DNA from 2 places in the Pantoea stewartii genome. Region 1 is predicted to be linked to the other one. Evidence: riboswitches for the same ligand, from Rfam matches in the RefSeq annotation. Region 1 holds a riboswitch; the other holds the start of a gene.
What was found. Region 1 has a riboswitch for fluoride ahead of crcB (fluoride efflux transporter CrcB). Riboswitches for the same ligand answer to the same signal wherever they lie in the genome.
Positions count from the first base shown of each region.

Region 2: linked by a shared signal. The riboswitch ahead of G5574_RS23295 (DHHA2 domain-containing protein) and the one ahead of crcB (fluoride efflux transporter CrcB) in region 1 are both predicted to bind fluoride.

Region 1 covers NZ_CP049115.1:2,651,715-2,659,103, forward strand. Annotated here, with positions in the region: gene G5574_RS12665 (ABC transporter ATP-binding protein) at 1-336, shown strand, start outside; gene G5574_RS12670 (GNAT family N-acetyltransferase) at 333-1,457, opposite strand; gene G5574_RS12675 (alpha/beta hydrolase) at 1,650-2,255, shown strand; gene crcB (fluoride efflux transporter CrcB) at 2,279-2,656, opposite strand; fluoride riboswitch at 2,750-2,826, opposite strand; gene G5574_RS12685 (nucleoside hydrolase) at 3,059-3,982, shown strand; gene G5574_RS12690 (zinc-binding alcohol dehydrogenase family protein) at 4,019-5,047, opposite strand; gene G5574_RS12695 (GntR family transcriptional regulator) at 5,187-6,089, shown strand; gene G5574_RS12700 (MFS transporter) at 6,259-7,389, shown strand, end outside.
Region 2 covers NZ_CP049117.1:62,057-69,445, forward strand. Annotated here, with positions in the region: gene crcB (fluoride efflux transporter CrcB) at 113-487, opposite strand; gene G5574_RS23280 (2,3-bisphosphoglycerate-dependent phosphoglycerate mutase) at 490-1,197, opposite strand; gene eno (phosphopyruvate hydratase) at 1,241-2,530, opposite strand; gene G5574_RS23290 (universal stress protein) at 2,546-2,971, opposite strand; gene G5574_RS23295 (DHHA2 domain-containing protein) at 2,968-3,876, opposite strand; fluoride riboswitch at 3,955-4,024, opposite strand; gene G5574_RS23300 (uracil-DNA glycosylase family protein) at 4,074-4,673, opposite strand; gene G5574_RS23305 (TDT family transporter) at 4,670-5,830, opposite strand; gene G5574_RS23310 (YncE family protein) at 5,982-6,980, opposite strand; partial or broken gene umuC (translesion error-prone DNA polymerase V subunit UmuC) at 7,215-7,389, shown strand, end outside.

The DNA.
Region 1 (7,389 bases):
CGCGGCGTAAAACTATCTGGCGGGCAGCGTCAGCGTATAGCCATTGCGCGCGTGTTGCTGAAAGACGCGCCGGTTCTGATCATGGATGAAGCCACTTCCGCCCTTGATTCAGAGGTGGAAGCGGCGATTCAGGAAAGCCTGGAGTCGCTGATGCAGGGTAAAACGGTGATTGCCATCGCTCACCGTCTGTCCACCATTGCAAAAATGGACCGGCTGGTGGTGCTGGAACACGGCCAGATTGTCGAAATCGGTAGCCACCAGGAACTGCTGGCACAAAATGGCCTGTATGCCCGGCTCTGGCAACACCAGACCGGCGGGTTTGTCGGGGCGGACTAGTCGCCGCGTCGGTAGGGCAAGGCGTCCCGGGCTTCCTCGGCCCACAGGTGAACGCCCTGCCGCTCCTGCTGCAAAAAATCGTCAACGGCGGCGCGCAGGCCGGGATGACACAGGTAGTGCCAGGAGTGGGTAATCTGCGGTTCGAAACCACGCACCAGCTTGTGTTCGCCCTGCGCGCCCGCATCGAAGCGTTGCAGGCCTTCGGCGATGGCGAAATCCATCCCCTGATAAAAACAGGTTTCGAAGTGAAGCTGGTTAAATTCCGCCAGGCAGCCCCAGTAGCGGCCATACAGGCTTTCCCCGTCTTTAAGGTAAAAAGCCATCGCTGCGGGCTGCTGCTGCAAACGGGCAATGACGACGCGAATGTTTTCCGGCAGACGCGCGGCCAGTAAGCTAAAAAAGGCACGCGTCAGATAAGGACGCTGACCACGCACCGCGTACGTGTTGGCATAGCAGGTGTACACAAAATCCCATTGATCTTCACGCAGTTGATCGCCGCGATACCAGTCAAATTCAAAGCCGTTCAGGGCGACCTGCTCCCGTTCCTTGCGCAGCTGTTTGCGCTTGCGTGACATCAACGTATCCAGAAAGTCCTGGAAGTCGCGATAGCCGCGATTGTGCCAGTGATACTGGCAGCCCAGCCGCGCCAGCCAGTCGGGTTGTTCCGCCAGCAGCGCGTTAGCGTGAGAGTCGGTGAAATTGATATGCGCGCCACTCAACGTCTGGCGCTCCAGCCAGTCTGGCAGCCTCGACAGCAGACGGATAGCGGCATCGGATTTGCCCAGCACGCGCGCGCCCGTTACCGGGCTGAAGGGAATGGCACCGAGCCATTTCGGATAGTAAGCGATACCGGCTCGCTGACAGGCATCGGCCCAGGCGTGATCGAACACGTATTCACCCTGTGAATGGCTTTTTTGGTAGCCGGGTAGCGCGGCGCAGAGTTCACCCTGCTCACGCCAGACCAGATGGGCTGGCTGCCAGCCCCGTGCCGGCCTGACGCTGCCGCTGTCTTCAAGGCTCAGCAAAAAGGCATGGCGCAAAAAAGGCTGATCATCAGGCAGCAGCGCATCCCATTCAGCGGCGGGAATGTCGGATAACGTGCTCAGGGTAAACAACGACATGCATAACTCCAGACGGCAAGCGGTGACGTTTCAGTCAAGCAGGTTTTACGTTACAGGGAAAGGGAGACGGCACGTAATGTTTGCCTTTTCCTGAACGACATGCGGCCTTCCCGGCGGTCAGTTTGATTTTGACGTTAACCGGTGTAACTGTTCAAATACCTGTCAGACAACACAACTTTTACAGGAACCGGCATGGCAAAAGCATTGGTGTTTTTTCTGCACGGCGTAGGCAGTAACGGCGACGATCTGGCACCTGTCGGCGATTATTGGGCAACCTTGTTACCCGATGTGGTCTTTGCCTCACCGGATGCGCCTTATGCTTTTGAACAGGGCATGGGCTATCAGTGGTTCAGTCTGGCGGGCATTACGCCGGAAAACCGTCCAGGGCGGGTTCGCGAAGCTCGTGAGGCGTTTGACCGCGTTCTGCGTGACCTGATGGCGCAGCATGATATGGCAGAATGCTGGGAGAAGGTCATCCTGGTGGGCTTTTCTCAGGGCTCGATCATGGCGCTAGATCTACTGGCCTCTGGCCGTTATCCTCTGGCGGGCGTGGTGGCATTTTCCGGCCGACTGGCCTTTGACGGCCCACTGACACCACTCGCGCATACGCCAGCCCTGCTGATCCATGGCCGGGCTGATGCGGTGATCCCCGTCAGCGAAAGTGAGTCAGCCGCGGCCCGCCTGAAAGCCGCGGCGGTTCCGGTCGAGGCATTGATTGAGCCACAGACTGGCCACACGATTTCAGCCGAGGGCGCCCTGCACGCCGCCAGCTTCATCGCTCAGTGTCTGCAGGACTGATGGCATCCGGTTTCGCGGCGGCGTTAACCCAACAGGTTAATCAGCGCGAAACCGGCAAAACTCATCAGCAACGAGCCAATGACATGCACCAGCGCGCTGCTCATCGCCCAGAGATATTTTCCGGACTGCAACAGGGTCATTAATTCTGCGGTAAACGTGGAAAACGTGGTGAGCCCGCCACATAAGCCTGTAATGATCAGTAACCGCCAGGCGGGATCGAGCTGGGGATTTTTAATAAACCAGGCCATGGCCCCCCCGATCACAAAGCCGCCAATCAGATTCACCAGCAACGTACCCGGTGGAAGATTGGGGAAAAACGCATTGAAACGCATACCGAACCACCAACGCAGTACACAACCTACGCTGCCGCCCACAATCACAGCGAATAGCGGTTTTAACATCTTATACTCCCGTTAACAGGCATTGTGCAGAAGACGGTGGAGGGTCAGCAAATACCGGCACCTGACGCTCCCGCTCCCACGAAAGGATAAAGGATAGTGTCAGGCGTCATCAGCCGCAGGGGAAACCTGCTGGCGGTTGGGGAAGGTGGAACGCCATCACCTTGCGCAGGCAATCATACGATGCCTTTTTCTGACTGGCAACTCAGACCATGTGAACGCGCGCCCGTGATGTGCGGCTGACATGCTGTGTCAAAAACCCGACGCGGGTAGCCTTAAAAGGGGGAGAATTCAGGTTTCCCCTTTTTCCGTTTTCCGCTTAAATAAATGACGGCTTTTACGCTTGCCGCGCCCACACAACGATTGTCGCCCCGGGTGAGGCGCTCACGCTTTCTGGAGAATCCTTTGCGCACTGTCATTTTTGATACTGATATCGGCGTGGATGATGCCTTTGCGCTGGCCTATGCCGCGCGGACGCAACATCTGCTGGGCATTACCACGGTATTCGGCAACGTTGCCGTGGGCCAGGCGGTGAAAAATGCGCGGCTCTTTTGCCAGAAAATGGCGATTGACGTGCCGGTGTACCGCGGCTGCGCCCGTCCGCTGGCACGGGAACCGAGCGCACCAGCCAGGCTGCATGGTGAAGACGGTTTAGGGGATGCGTTTGATAATCCGTTTAGCGACGACGCGCCCGGTGCCGTGCAGTTTATTATCGACAGCGTTCGTGCTAATCCCGGCGTCATTACGCTGGTGGCAATCGGTCCCCTTACCAATATCGCCAGCGCCATCAATCAGGCACCGGATATTATCCCGCTGGTCAAAGAACTGGTCATCATGGGCGGCGCCTTTGGTACCGATGGCCACAGCGGGAATGTGACACCGTTCAGTGAATTTAATATCTGGAAGGATCCTCATGCTGCGGATCAGGTCCTGTCCTCGGCCTTGCCGGTTATGCTGATCCCGCTGGATGTTACCCATAAAGTGTTGATCAATAGCGATGAGGTGCATCAACTGCAACAGCCGATCCTGCGGGCGATCTGCCGCCCTTATCTGGCGTACAGTCTTGAGAAGGAAGGATTTGCGGGAATGGCGTTGCATGACACGCTGACGATATCCTGGCTGTGCTTGCCCGAGGCATTTACGCTGGTGGAAAGCCCACTGCGGGTGATTACCGAAGGCATCGCCTGTGGTCAGACGGTGCGCCAGATCAGCACGCTGGCTTCCCGTCACAACCCTTTTCGCGATTTGCCCCGACAACGCATCGCATTGGGCGTGGATGCCGACGCCGTGCGTCGCCACTTTTTCCAGTCGCTCTCCGGAACGGCGTAGCGCGTGCGGAGACAGCGCACCCCGTTGTCTCCGGCTTCAGCGATCAAAATCGATAACGCCCTTAATTAACGCACGATTGTTGATGACCTGCGCCTCAAAGTGTTCTGCCAGTGTCGAAAACGCGAAACGCCGGTTGAGCATCATATCGGCACGTAACGTCCCGGCCGCCATGAGTTCACGCACCCGATCAAAATCCTCACGGGTGGCGTTACGGCTACCCATGATCGTGCTCTCCTTCTTGTGAAACTCACTGTCAGGAATCACCAAATCCCCTTTATGCAGACCGACATACACGACTGTTCCGCCATGGCGAATCAGGCTCACGGCCGCGTTCATCGCCGCAGGATTGCCTGTGGCATCAAGCACCTTCAACGGCAGCCTGCCATCAAATTCGTTTCGCAGTGAGGTTATAAACGCCGCATCAGCCGGATTGAGCGCACAGAGGCCCAACTGCTGGCTGACGTGCTGACGGCGGTAATCACTGGTATCCGCGACCACCACCTGCGCGCCGTTAGCAGCGGCAATGGCGGCAGCCCCCAGGCCGATCGGCCCCGCCCCCACGACCAGCACCTGCTCGCCCTGCGCCACCGCCGCTCGCCGCACCGCGTGGGCGCTGATGGCGAAAGGCTCAATGAGCGCTGCGGCTTCTGGCGCAAGATCGTCCACCACCAGCAGGTTAGCTGCCGGTACGCAAAGATAGTCGCTAAAGCCGCCATCCTGATGGACACCCATCACCGAAATGTTTTCGCAGCAGTTGGTTTTACCGCTGCGGCAGGCATCGCATTCAAAACAGGAGAGATAGGGAATCAGTGCCACCCGCTGTCCTGCGGCTAAATCGTGAACGGCAGCCCCTGTCTCCACCACCTCCGCACAGAGTTCATGGCCGAGGACTCGCGGATAGCTAAAAAAGGGTTGGTTTCCTGCCCAGGCATGAATGTCGGTGCCGCAAATGCCTGCGCTGACGATTTTAAGCAGCGCTTCAGTCGCGGCAGGCCGGGGTTGAGGGCGTGTAGCCCAGACCAGCGAACGCGGTTCTGCGATGACTAAGGCTTTCATAATGGTCATGGCCCCTCTCCGGTTATCAAAAGCGCAGTTATGGCGAATCTGGCTGCGGCACCGTATTCCCCTCTTCTCACTTTGTGAACCAGAACGGCTTTTTTGGGCCTTCAATGGTTTTTAATGCATAAAAAACCGGAGCCCCCGCATGAGCCGCAGCCAAAATTTACGCCATAACGTCATCAACCATATGCTGGAAAGCATCGCCCAGGGCCACGTTCAGTCACCGCTACCACCGCAGGCCGCCCTGGCCGAAATGTTCACGGTCAGCCGCACGACCGTGCGTCATGTGCTGAGTTATCTGCATGAGCGAGGCGTGCTGGAAAAAGTCAAAGACAGCTGGGTTATTGTGCGCGCGCCGGAGGCGCAGGACAGCCTGAACGCGGTGATGCCGCCGATTGATCAACAGGCCAGTCTGGTTGAAAAGCGTTTTTTCGATCTGATCAATCAGCGACAGTTGCAGCCCGGCGATACCTTCAGCGAGCTGCAACTGGCAAAGCAGGCCAATGTCAGCCCGGTGGCCGTGCGCGAATTCTTACTGCATTTTATGCGCTACAACCTGCTGGAACCGGTCAAACGCGGCCACTGGCAGATGAAAAAGTTTTCGCAGACGTATGCGGAAAAGCTGTTTGAGCTACGTGAAATGCTGGAAACCCATGCCCTGACGCGTTTTTTAAATTTGCCCATGGACGATGAACGCTGGATTCAGGCGCGCGATCTACTGGATCGGCACCGATCGATGCGTGAGACCATTGCCAGCAACTATCGCCATTTTGCTGCGCTGGATAAGCAACTGCACTCGCTGATTCTGTCTGCCGCCAATAACCCGTTCTTTAATCAGTCGCTGGAGATTATTTCCGTTATTTTCCATTCGCACTATCAGTGGGATGAAAGCGATCTGAAGCAGCGCAACATCGTTGCCCTGGAGGAGCATATGGCGATTTTGTCTGCGTTAATCGGTCGCCGGGATGTGGATGCGCTTTGCGCCCTGCACAGTCATCTGGCCACAGCCAAGCGATCCATGATCCGCAGCATTAATCAGTACAATTAAAAACCGATTAAAAACCGCAAAGCATTAGCTCTCGCACGATTTTGAAACAACTTTACAACATCTCTGCTTTATCGCCCTTACTCTTCATCGCAACGCGCCGGCGGCCCTGTGCCGTCGGGCATCCTTAATGCTCACAATAATGATAAATCGCCTGCTCAGGGAGATTGCCATGGAAAACAGATCGGTTATTGATCGTTCAACCTCGCCCGCCGCCGCTGCACCTGATGAGGCGTTTGTGCCGTTGCGCAGTGATATCGTGCGCTCACCGCGCATCCGTAAAGTCCAGATTACCGCCATGCTGTTGCTGCTGCTTGCCGCCATCATTAACTACCTTGATCGCAGCTCGCTGTCGGTAGCCAATATGACGATTCGTGAGGAGATGGGGCTGAGCGCGACGGAAATTGGCGTGCTGCTCTCGGCATTTTCGCTGGCTTACGGACTGGCACAACTGCCCGCTGGCGCCCTGCTGGACCGCAAAGGCCCGCGTATTATGCTGGGCGTGGGCATGTTCATCTGGTCACTTTTCCAGGCCGCGTCCGGACTGGTGCATAACTTTACTCAGTTCGTGTTGGTGCGCATTGGCCTCGGGATGGGTGAAGCGCCCATGAATCCATGCGGCGTAAAGGTCATCAATGACTGGTTCAATATTAAAGATCGCGGGATGCCGATGGGGATGTTTAACGCCGCCTCGATGATCGGATTATCGGTGGCGCCGCCGATCCTGGCGGCCATGATGCTGCTGCTGGGCTGGCGCGGCATGTTTGTGACTATCGGTATTTTAGGGATTTTCCTCGCGATCGGCTGGTACATGACTTATCGCGACCGTGATAACAACACCTTAAGTGCGGAAGAGATCCATTATCTGCAGGCGGGCAGCGTGGCATCGCGTAAAGCGCCGATCAGCTTTCGTGAATGGCGCGGCCTGTTTAAGCAGCGCACCATGTGGGGCATGATGATTGGCTTCAGCGGCATTAACTACACCGCCTGGCTGTATATTGCCTGGCTGCCGGGTTATCTGCAGTCGACCTATCACCTTGATCTTAAGAGCACAGGCTTACTGGCGGCGATTCCTTTCCTGTTTGGCGCAGCCGGCATGTTGCTCAACGGCTATGTGGTGGATGCGTTAGTGAAACGCGGCTGGGATGCGGTTAAAACCCGTAAGGTGTGCATTGTCAGCGGCATGGTTCTGTCTGCGGGTTTTACCGCCTTCGTCACGCGCGCCACTGAGACCACCAGCGCCGTCACCCTGATTGGCATGGCCCTGTTTTGTATTCACTTTGCGGGGACCTCATGCTGGGGC
Region 2 (7,389 bases), on a different replicon from region 1:
TGTCGGATCAGGCCCGCAGAGAGCGCTTCTGAACAATATACTGAACTGTCTGACCTCAGTGCAGCGGTCGCTGCACTGAGGTCTCCCCTGGATAGAGGCCGTACGGTCCGGGTTAACCACACAGCGTCATGATATAAAATCCGGCCGCCGTCATGGCCAGCGAACCCAGCACGTGTATCAGCACCGAGGCGGCTGCCCAGGCATAGCTGCCTGACTGCAGCAGGGCAAAAACCTCAGCTGAGAATGTGGAGAAGGTCGTCATTCCGCCACACAGCCCGGTGGTAATGAGCAGCCGCCAGGCCGGATCGAGGCCGGGATGGCGCAGAAAATACGCCAGCGCCGCCCCGATGATAAATCCACCCAGCAGGTTGACCAGCAGCGTCCCCGGCGGCAGGTCCGGAAAAAGCGCGTTCAGGCGCGCGCCCAGCTGCCAGCGGATAACACACCCTAAAGCACCGCCGGTGATGACGGCAAAAAGCTGATTCACGTTCACTCCTTTTTTTTAATATTCAGAACATAACGGCACACGACCTGTGCGGCCGTATCCATTTCATATACAACCGGCACGCCGGTCGGGATGTGCAGCTGTGCCACGCTGTCGTGGGGCATGCCGTTCAGAAAGGCGGTCAGGGCGCGCAGCGTGTTGCCGTGCGCCACAATCAGAACGGTACTTCCGCAGCGCAGCTGTGGCACCACAACGTGGTGCCAGTATGGCATGACGCGACGCAGCGTCATTTCCAGGCTTTCCGTTGCAGGCAGGTCGGCCAGCGCAACGCGGCGGTAGCGCAGATCCCGACGCAGCTGCGCCGGAGCCTCCGCGTCTGCGGGCGGAATGCCGCTGAAGCTTTTGCGCCATAGCCGGACGGTCTCTTCCCCCATCATCCGGGCAGCGTCGTCCTTGTTCAGCCCCTGCAGCGCACCGTAGTGGCGCTCGTTCAGTCGCCAGCTCTTTTCCACGGGCGTCCAGCTTCGGTCAAGACGGTCCAGCACCCGCCAGACCGTGTGAACGCAGCGTGTCATCACCGAGGTGAAGACACGGTCGGGCATAAGGCCCGCTGCCCGCAGCGCGTCACCGGCCCGGTCGGCCTCCTGCCGCCCCCTGACCGTCAGCGGCACGTCCGTCCAGCCGGTAAAACGGTTTTCCCGGTTCCACTGGCTTTCGCCGTGCCGCAGGAGGATCAGCGTTGCAGGGGCCACAGGCATTCCTTCTTTGCCGGACGGGGACCGTCCGGCGGATGTGTTACGTGCGGCGCACAAACGCATGAAGCCCCGCGTAGTGCGCGTCCTCACCCAGCGCCTGCTCAATGCGCATCAGCTGGTTGTACTTTTCCACGCGTTCGCCGCGGCACGGCGCGCCGGTTTTCAGGTGTCCCGCGCGCAGGGCCACCGTCAGATCGGCAAGGAACGTGTCCGTGGTTTCCCCGCTGCGGTGAGACATGAACGCACCCCAGCCGTGCCGCTGGCAGAGAGCCACGGCGTCCAGCGTTTCGCTGAGCGAGCCTATCTGATTGAGCTTGATCAGCGCGGCGCTGGCGAGGTTTTCGTCAATGCCGCGCTGGATGTACTTCACGTTGGTTACAAACAGGTCGTCACCAACCAGCTCGGCCCTGCCCGCAAGCTGCTGGTGCAGATGCTTCCAGCCCGCCCAGTCGTCCTCGGCCAGGCCGTCTTCCAGCAGGATGACCGGAAACTGGTCCATCAGCTCGCCGTAGTATGCCGTCATTTCCGCCGCGCTCAGCGCGCTGCCCTCGGTGCGCAGATGATACTGACCGTCAGCGAAAAACTCACTTGAGGCAGGGTCCATGCAGATGCTGATGTCCTCTCCGGGCCTGTATCCCGCCTTCTCAATCGCCTGTACGATAAACGCCAGCGGGTCACGGTTCGACGACACGGCGGGCGCAAAACCGCCTTCGTCGCCCACTGCCGCTGAGAGTTTTTTGTCCAGCAGGATCTGGCGCAGCGCCTGGTAGACCTCGCTGCCCTGACGCACGGCCTCGCGCAGCGTGGGAGCCCCGTGTGGCGCTATCATGAACTCCTGGAAGTCCGCGCCCTGACCGCGGGCGTGCACGCCGCCGTTGATGATGTTCATGCACGGCACGGGCAGCAGATTCGCCTGCAGGCCCCCCAGGTAGCGCCACAGCGGCTCGTGCGAGGCCTGTGCCGCCAGCCGGGCCACCGCCAGCGATACGCCCAGAATGGCATTGGCACCCAGGCGACTCTTGTTCTCCGTGCCGTCCAGCATCAGCATGATGTTGTCCAGCTGCCGCTGCTCGCGCACGTCCAGGCCGCGCACGGCTTCGCAGATTTCCGTATTAACCGCCCTGACGGCATCCAGCACGCCTTTGCCGCCAAAACGTTGTGCGTCACCGTCGCGGCGCTCTGCGGCCTCGCGCGACCCGGTGCTGGCCCCGGAAGGCACCGAGGCGCGTGCCATCATCCCGTCCGGGGTCCGGGCCTCAACTTCAACGGTGGGGTTGCCGCGAGAGTCAAGAATTTCCCGGGCGGTCACGTTATCCAGTGTAAAGTGCATAGCGTTTCTCCCGGTTTAGTCATTCAGGTGAGTAATAAGCACATCCACCGTGAGGTGGTTGATGTATTCCGCCGAGCGGGACGTCAGCATTCCCATAAAGCGGTTGCGGTGCCCGGCAAGCACGAGGTCCACGCCCAGCTCATTGATGCACTTCTCCACGTCCTCAAAGCGGCGCATGGTCACCAGCTCCCGCGTGTCTACCGCCTCAGGCACGGAGGCCGCCAGCTCGCTCATAAACGCTTTGGCTTTCAGCACCTCTTCCGACACGACGTCGTCCATCAGGCTGTCGGACACGTAGTTCATTTCCCGGTAGTCGTCGCTGATGTGGGCCAGGGTGATTTTCATGCCGAGCGGCTGCGCCAGCGCGACCGCCCGTTTCAGCAGGAGGGTGCCGTCGTCTTTGTCGTTCACAAGTATCAGTGCGTGGGTGTAGCAGGTCATAATGAACTCCCGTTCTGGTTAAGGCGGGACTCAAGCCACGGCAGAAGCTGTTTTTTGCGGCTGAGCATGCCCGGTACGGAGCAGGAGGCCGCGTTAACGCTCTCCCGCCCGGCGAAGTAAAGCGTTGAAAACCCGGCGCGAATGTCGGTCAACATCAGCACCGTCAGCCCGGCACCCGACTGGTCCGCCAGATACGCCAGGGCAGCGAGCAGGTCGTCCATCACGGGGGCAACCTGTGTCGGTGAGCTGACCTCAATCTGGGCAATGCGCACGTCGGTGCCGGCAATGACGAAGGCCTTGAGGTCCCTGCCCAGCAGCTGCTGGGCGCTGAGGCCGCTGACGTCCGTTTTGGCGGTGAGGAGGTCACGGGCGAAGGCTCTGCGGTTTACGCCGGACAGCACGCCCAGTTCGGTCGCCGAACGGATATCGTCTTCGGTGGTGGTCGGCGAGCGAAGATTCACGGTGTCACTCAGGAGTGCGCCCAGCAGAAGCACGGCGAGCGTCGGGGGCAGCGTGCGGCGCGCTTCAGCGTCCATCAGCAGCCAGAGCAGCGTGGCGCTGCTGCCAACCGGGCGGATATGCACCTCCGGCGGCAGTTGCGTTATCAGCCCGCCCAGCCGGTGGTGGTCAGTGATGCCCACGACGTTGCTCCGGAGCAGGTCGTCAGGCCCCTGCGCCGGCTCGGTGAAATCGACCAGCCACACCCGTTCATCCTGCAGCGGAATAGCGAGCAGCGGCGGCAGCGTAAGACCGGCGGTGTCAAAGATAAAGCGGGTTTCCCGGTTAGCCTCGCCGAGACGCCATGCGCGGGCGTCCATGCCGCGCCCGGTCAGCCAGTGAGCGGTGACGACCGCCGTGCAGATGGCGTCGCTGTCAGGATTGATGTGGCCAAAAACGTGTATCAAGGGTCTCTCCCCGTAAAGGGAAGTACGCAGGCCGGGAGGAAAGTAAGGACGGCCTGACGCACCTCCTGAAAATCAAGAGTCACATCAGGCGTCATCAGCTCCGGAACGGAGCGGTTGGGAAAGGTGGAACGCCATCACCCTGTACTCTGAGTATAGAGCCAGACGGAAAGCCTGTCAGTATTATTCTGCTGGCACCCTCAGCCCGCCAGCGCAGCGCGTGCTTCGCGGAGCACCCGGCGGATGTTTTCCGGCACCGCCGGGCTTGTGCAAAGTGAAAGCGGACTGGGGTGAGGCATCTTCAGCACCGTGACGCCGGGGCACTGATGACTGACCGTCCCGCGGGCCTGAGCCGCTACGGCACCGGCCAGCACCACCACGCGCAGCGCGGGCAGATACGCCAGCACGTCCTCAAGCCAGGCGCAGCCGCTGCGGATGTCCGCCGCTGAGGGCCGTTTCTGCGGCCCGTCGCTGACCCAGGGCACCGTATTCCACAGCACGCTGTCCCGGCGCGCAATACCGGCTTCCGCCAGAAACCGCCCCAGGTTCTGCTGGGCCGGCCCCGGGTTATCCCGCGACACAAACCGGGGTGACGGGCTGCTGCGCGCCGGCGACTGCAGCAGGACGAGCAGTCCGGCCCCGGTCCCGCCGTCGGCCGGATCAAACCACGGCAGCTCCACGCCGTGCTGACGCAGCCCGCTGACCCAGCGATTCAGCGCGGCCACGTGCGGCGCGGTGACTGCCGCGAGGCGTTCCTCGCGTAAAAACGGGTCCAGCAGCGACGTGCAGGTTTCACTCACGGCTTCCGGTCCAGGCCTGCCAGACAGGGGGAAACAAACAGTTTCCCGCTCCATGCCCCGCGCACCGTCTTCACCGCGACCAGCAGCCACATGGCGGCCAGCATGACGACAAGAAGCGCACCGAAGCCTTTAAAGAACGCCAGGTCAACGAGGGTGGACAGCTTCAGCGTGGCGACCGTGTACACGCCCAGCGGGAAGGTAAAGCCCCACCATCCCAGATTGAACGGAATGCCTTCACGGAAGTATCGCACGGTTATCAGCGTGGCCAGCAGCATCCACCACAGGCCGCAGCCCCAGAAGAGAATGCCGGCAACGAACCCCACGCCCTGCGCGATATGACCGATTTCCGGCATGCCCGCCGCGGCAAACACCCCGGGCGCATCTCCGCCGATGACCAGCATCCCCAGCGAGCCGGTACCAATCGGCCCCAGTGCCAGCCAGCTTGAGGCCGCCATGCTTTCGTGTGGTAGCTTGTGCAGCGCCATACGCAGCAGCAGGATGGCGAGGATGCTCAGCGCCACCGGCACCGAGTACGCCCACAGCACGTAGCTGGTAATAATGATGCCGAGCTGCGCGTGGGGGTCGGCAATGTGCGGTGCCAGCAGGCCGCCACTGACTGCCGCAACCTCGGCGGCCACGACCGGCAGTAACCAGACGGCGGTCATCTGGTCAATGCTGTGCTGCTGCCGGGTAAACATCATGTAGGGAATACACACGCCACACAGCAGCGACATCGCCACGTCCAGCCACCACAGGGCGTGCGCTACGGGAATGACGTCAGCCCCCCACCGGGGGAGGCCAAACGCCAGCAGCCCGTTGATGATGGTGGCCATGCCCATCGGGATGGTGCCGAAGAACATGGACACCGTTGAATGGCCAAAGATGCGCTTTGCCTCACCGAAGTACATCACCCAGCGGGCCAGATACATCACGGCAAAGACGCTGAACAGGAAGATGTTAAACATCCAGAGTCCCTCGGCGACGAGGCGTAATCCCGGAACCGGCCAGGGGAACTGCGCCAGAGACAGAGACAGGATACCGGTCCCCATGGTCGCGGCGAACCAGTTAGGCGTGAACTGACGTATGGCCTCTTTCGGGCTGCTCAGCGCGCTCAGCGGGCGCGCTCCGTTATGCAGGGTAAATATTTTATCGTTCATGCCGTAATCTCCTGAGTAGACAGAAAGAGTATAGGCACGTCGGGTTAAATCTTTAAAACAGGTTATTCAGTTAAAATAAACCAGTAAAAGTGGTTAGACTCTCCCACTCCGGGAAGGACCGTCACACCGCCGGAGTGAGGGAAGGACTGAATCAGGCCTGCGGCGGGCTTTTAATCGTGGCCGTGACGCGGTTCTGTTTCAGGTCAACGACCGCAATGCTGAGGTCTTTATTCAGCACCCACGCGCGGGCACCGTCTTTGCTGAAAACGATGGCCTGACGGGGCGCATCCAGTCCGGTAACGGTGGAGACCACCTTACCGGCGGCGGTATCAATAACGGAGAGGCTGTTGTCGCCCAGGTTGCCGCTGTAAACATAGCGGTTATCCGGCGTCAGGGCGGCACCGTAAGGATCCTGCCCCACGGGAATGGTTGCCGTAATGGCGAGCTTCTGCGTGTCAACCACGGCGATGGTGTTGCTGCCGCTGTTAGCCGCGTACAGTGTGCGGCCGTCGGCGCTGACTGAAATGGCGCGCAGCTTGCTGAAGCCTGTTATCTCGCCGCGAATCTCGCCCGTTACGGCGTCAACCAGGGTAATTTTATCGCCCTTAAAGTTAGTGACGTAGACGGTTTTGCCGTCCGGGCTGATTTTTATGCCCTGACGGGGCTGGGCAAAACCCGTCACGACCGCAACGGGCCGGTTGTGCGTCAGGTCATACACCGAGAGCGTGCTGGCGGCCTCGTTATTCACATACAGGCGCTGACCGTCACGGCTGATAGCTGTGCCGAATGCCCCGGGCCCCAGCGGCAGCGAGGTCTCCACATCAAGCGTCCCGGTGCTGATTTTTCTGACCACGCCGAGGCTGCTGTCTGAAAGATATACGGCCTTCCCGTCGGGGGAGAAAAGCGCATTGCGGGGCGTGACGTATCCCTTCAGCACCTTTCTGACTTTCCCGGCAGCCAGGTCGTAGACCACCACCTCAGAGCGCTCACTGTAGGACGCCACCGCCGTTTTCTCATCGGGACTGACAGCAAGGGAATTGTTGTGGATATCGCCGTCAAACGTCCAGCGTTCCTCTGCGGCACCGGCGAGGGTGCTGATAAGAAGAAACGCCACCGCGGTCAGTCCCGGGATCCTGTATTTTTTTATCATCATTTTTCCTGCATTGGGGTGGGTAAGGGATAAGACTCATTGCCCGATTGAGGGCTTCAGAGTAAGCGTGGCAGATTAAATCCTGGCGGGGAAATCGATTTTCCGACTATGTCTTACCACCCTCAACCTTCCCCCCTGTCAGTAAGCATACTGAGGTAGTTCAAGGCTGAATAATTCCTGTTCAGAAAATAAACTTCAGAGGAATGGTAACTGATTTTTTTTGTTTAAATTGCATTCCACATAAATCACAGCCTCAGCCAGCGCGTCATGTCTGCTCTGGAAGATATGACGCCCAAAGTCGAACAGTATTCCATTGATGAAATGTTTCTCGATCTTACGGGCATCGATGGCTGTGAGGACTTCGAGCACTTCGGCCACCGGCTGCGTGCCCACGTTCTGGCCAGAACCG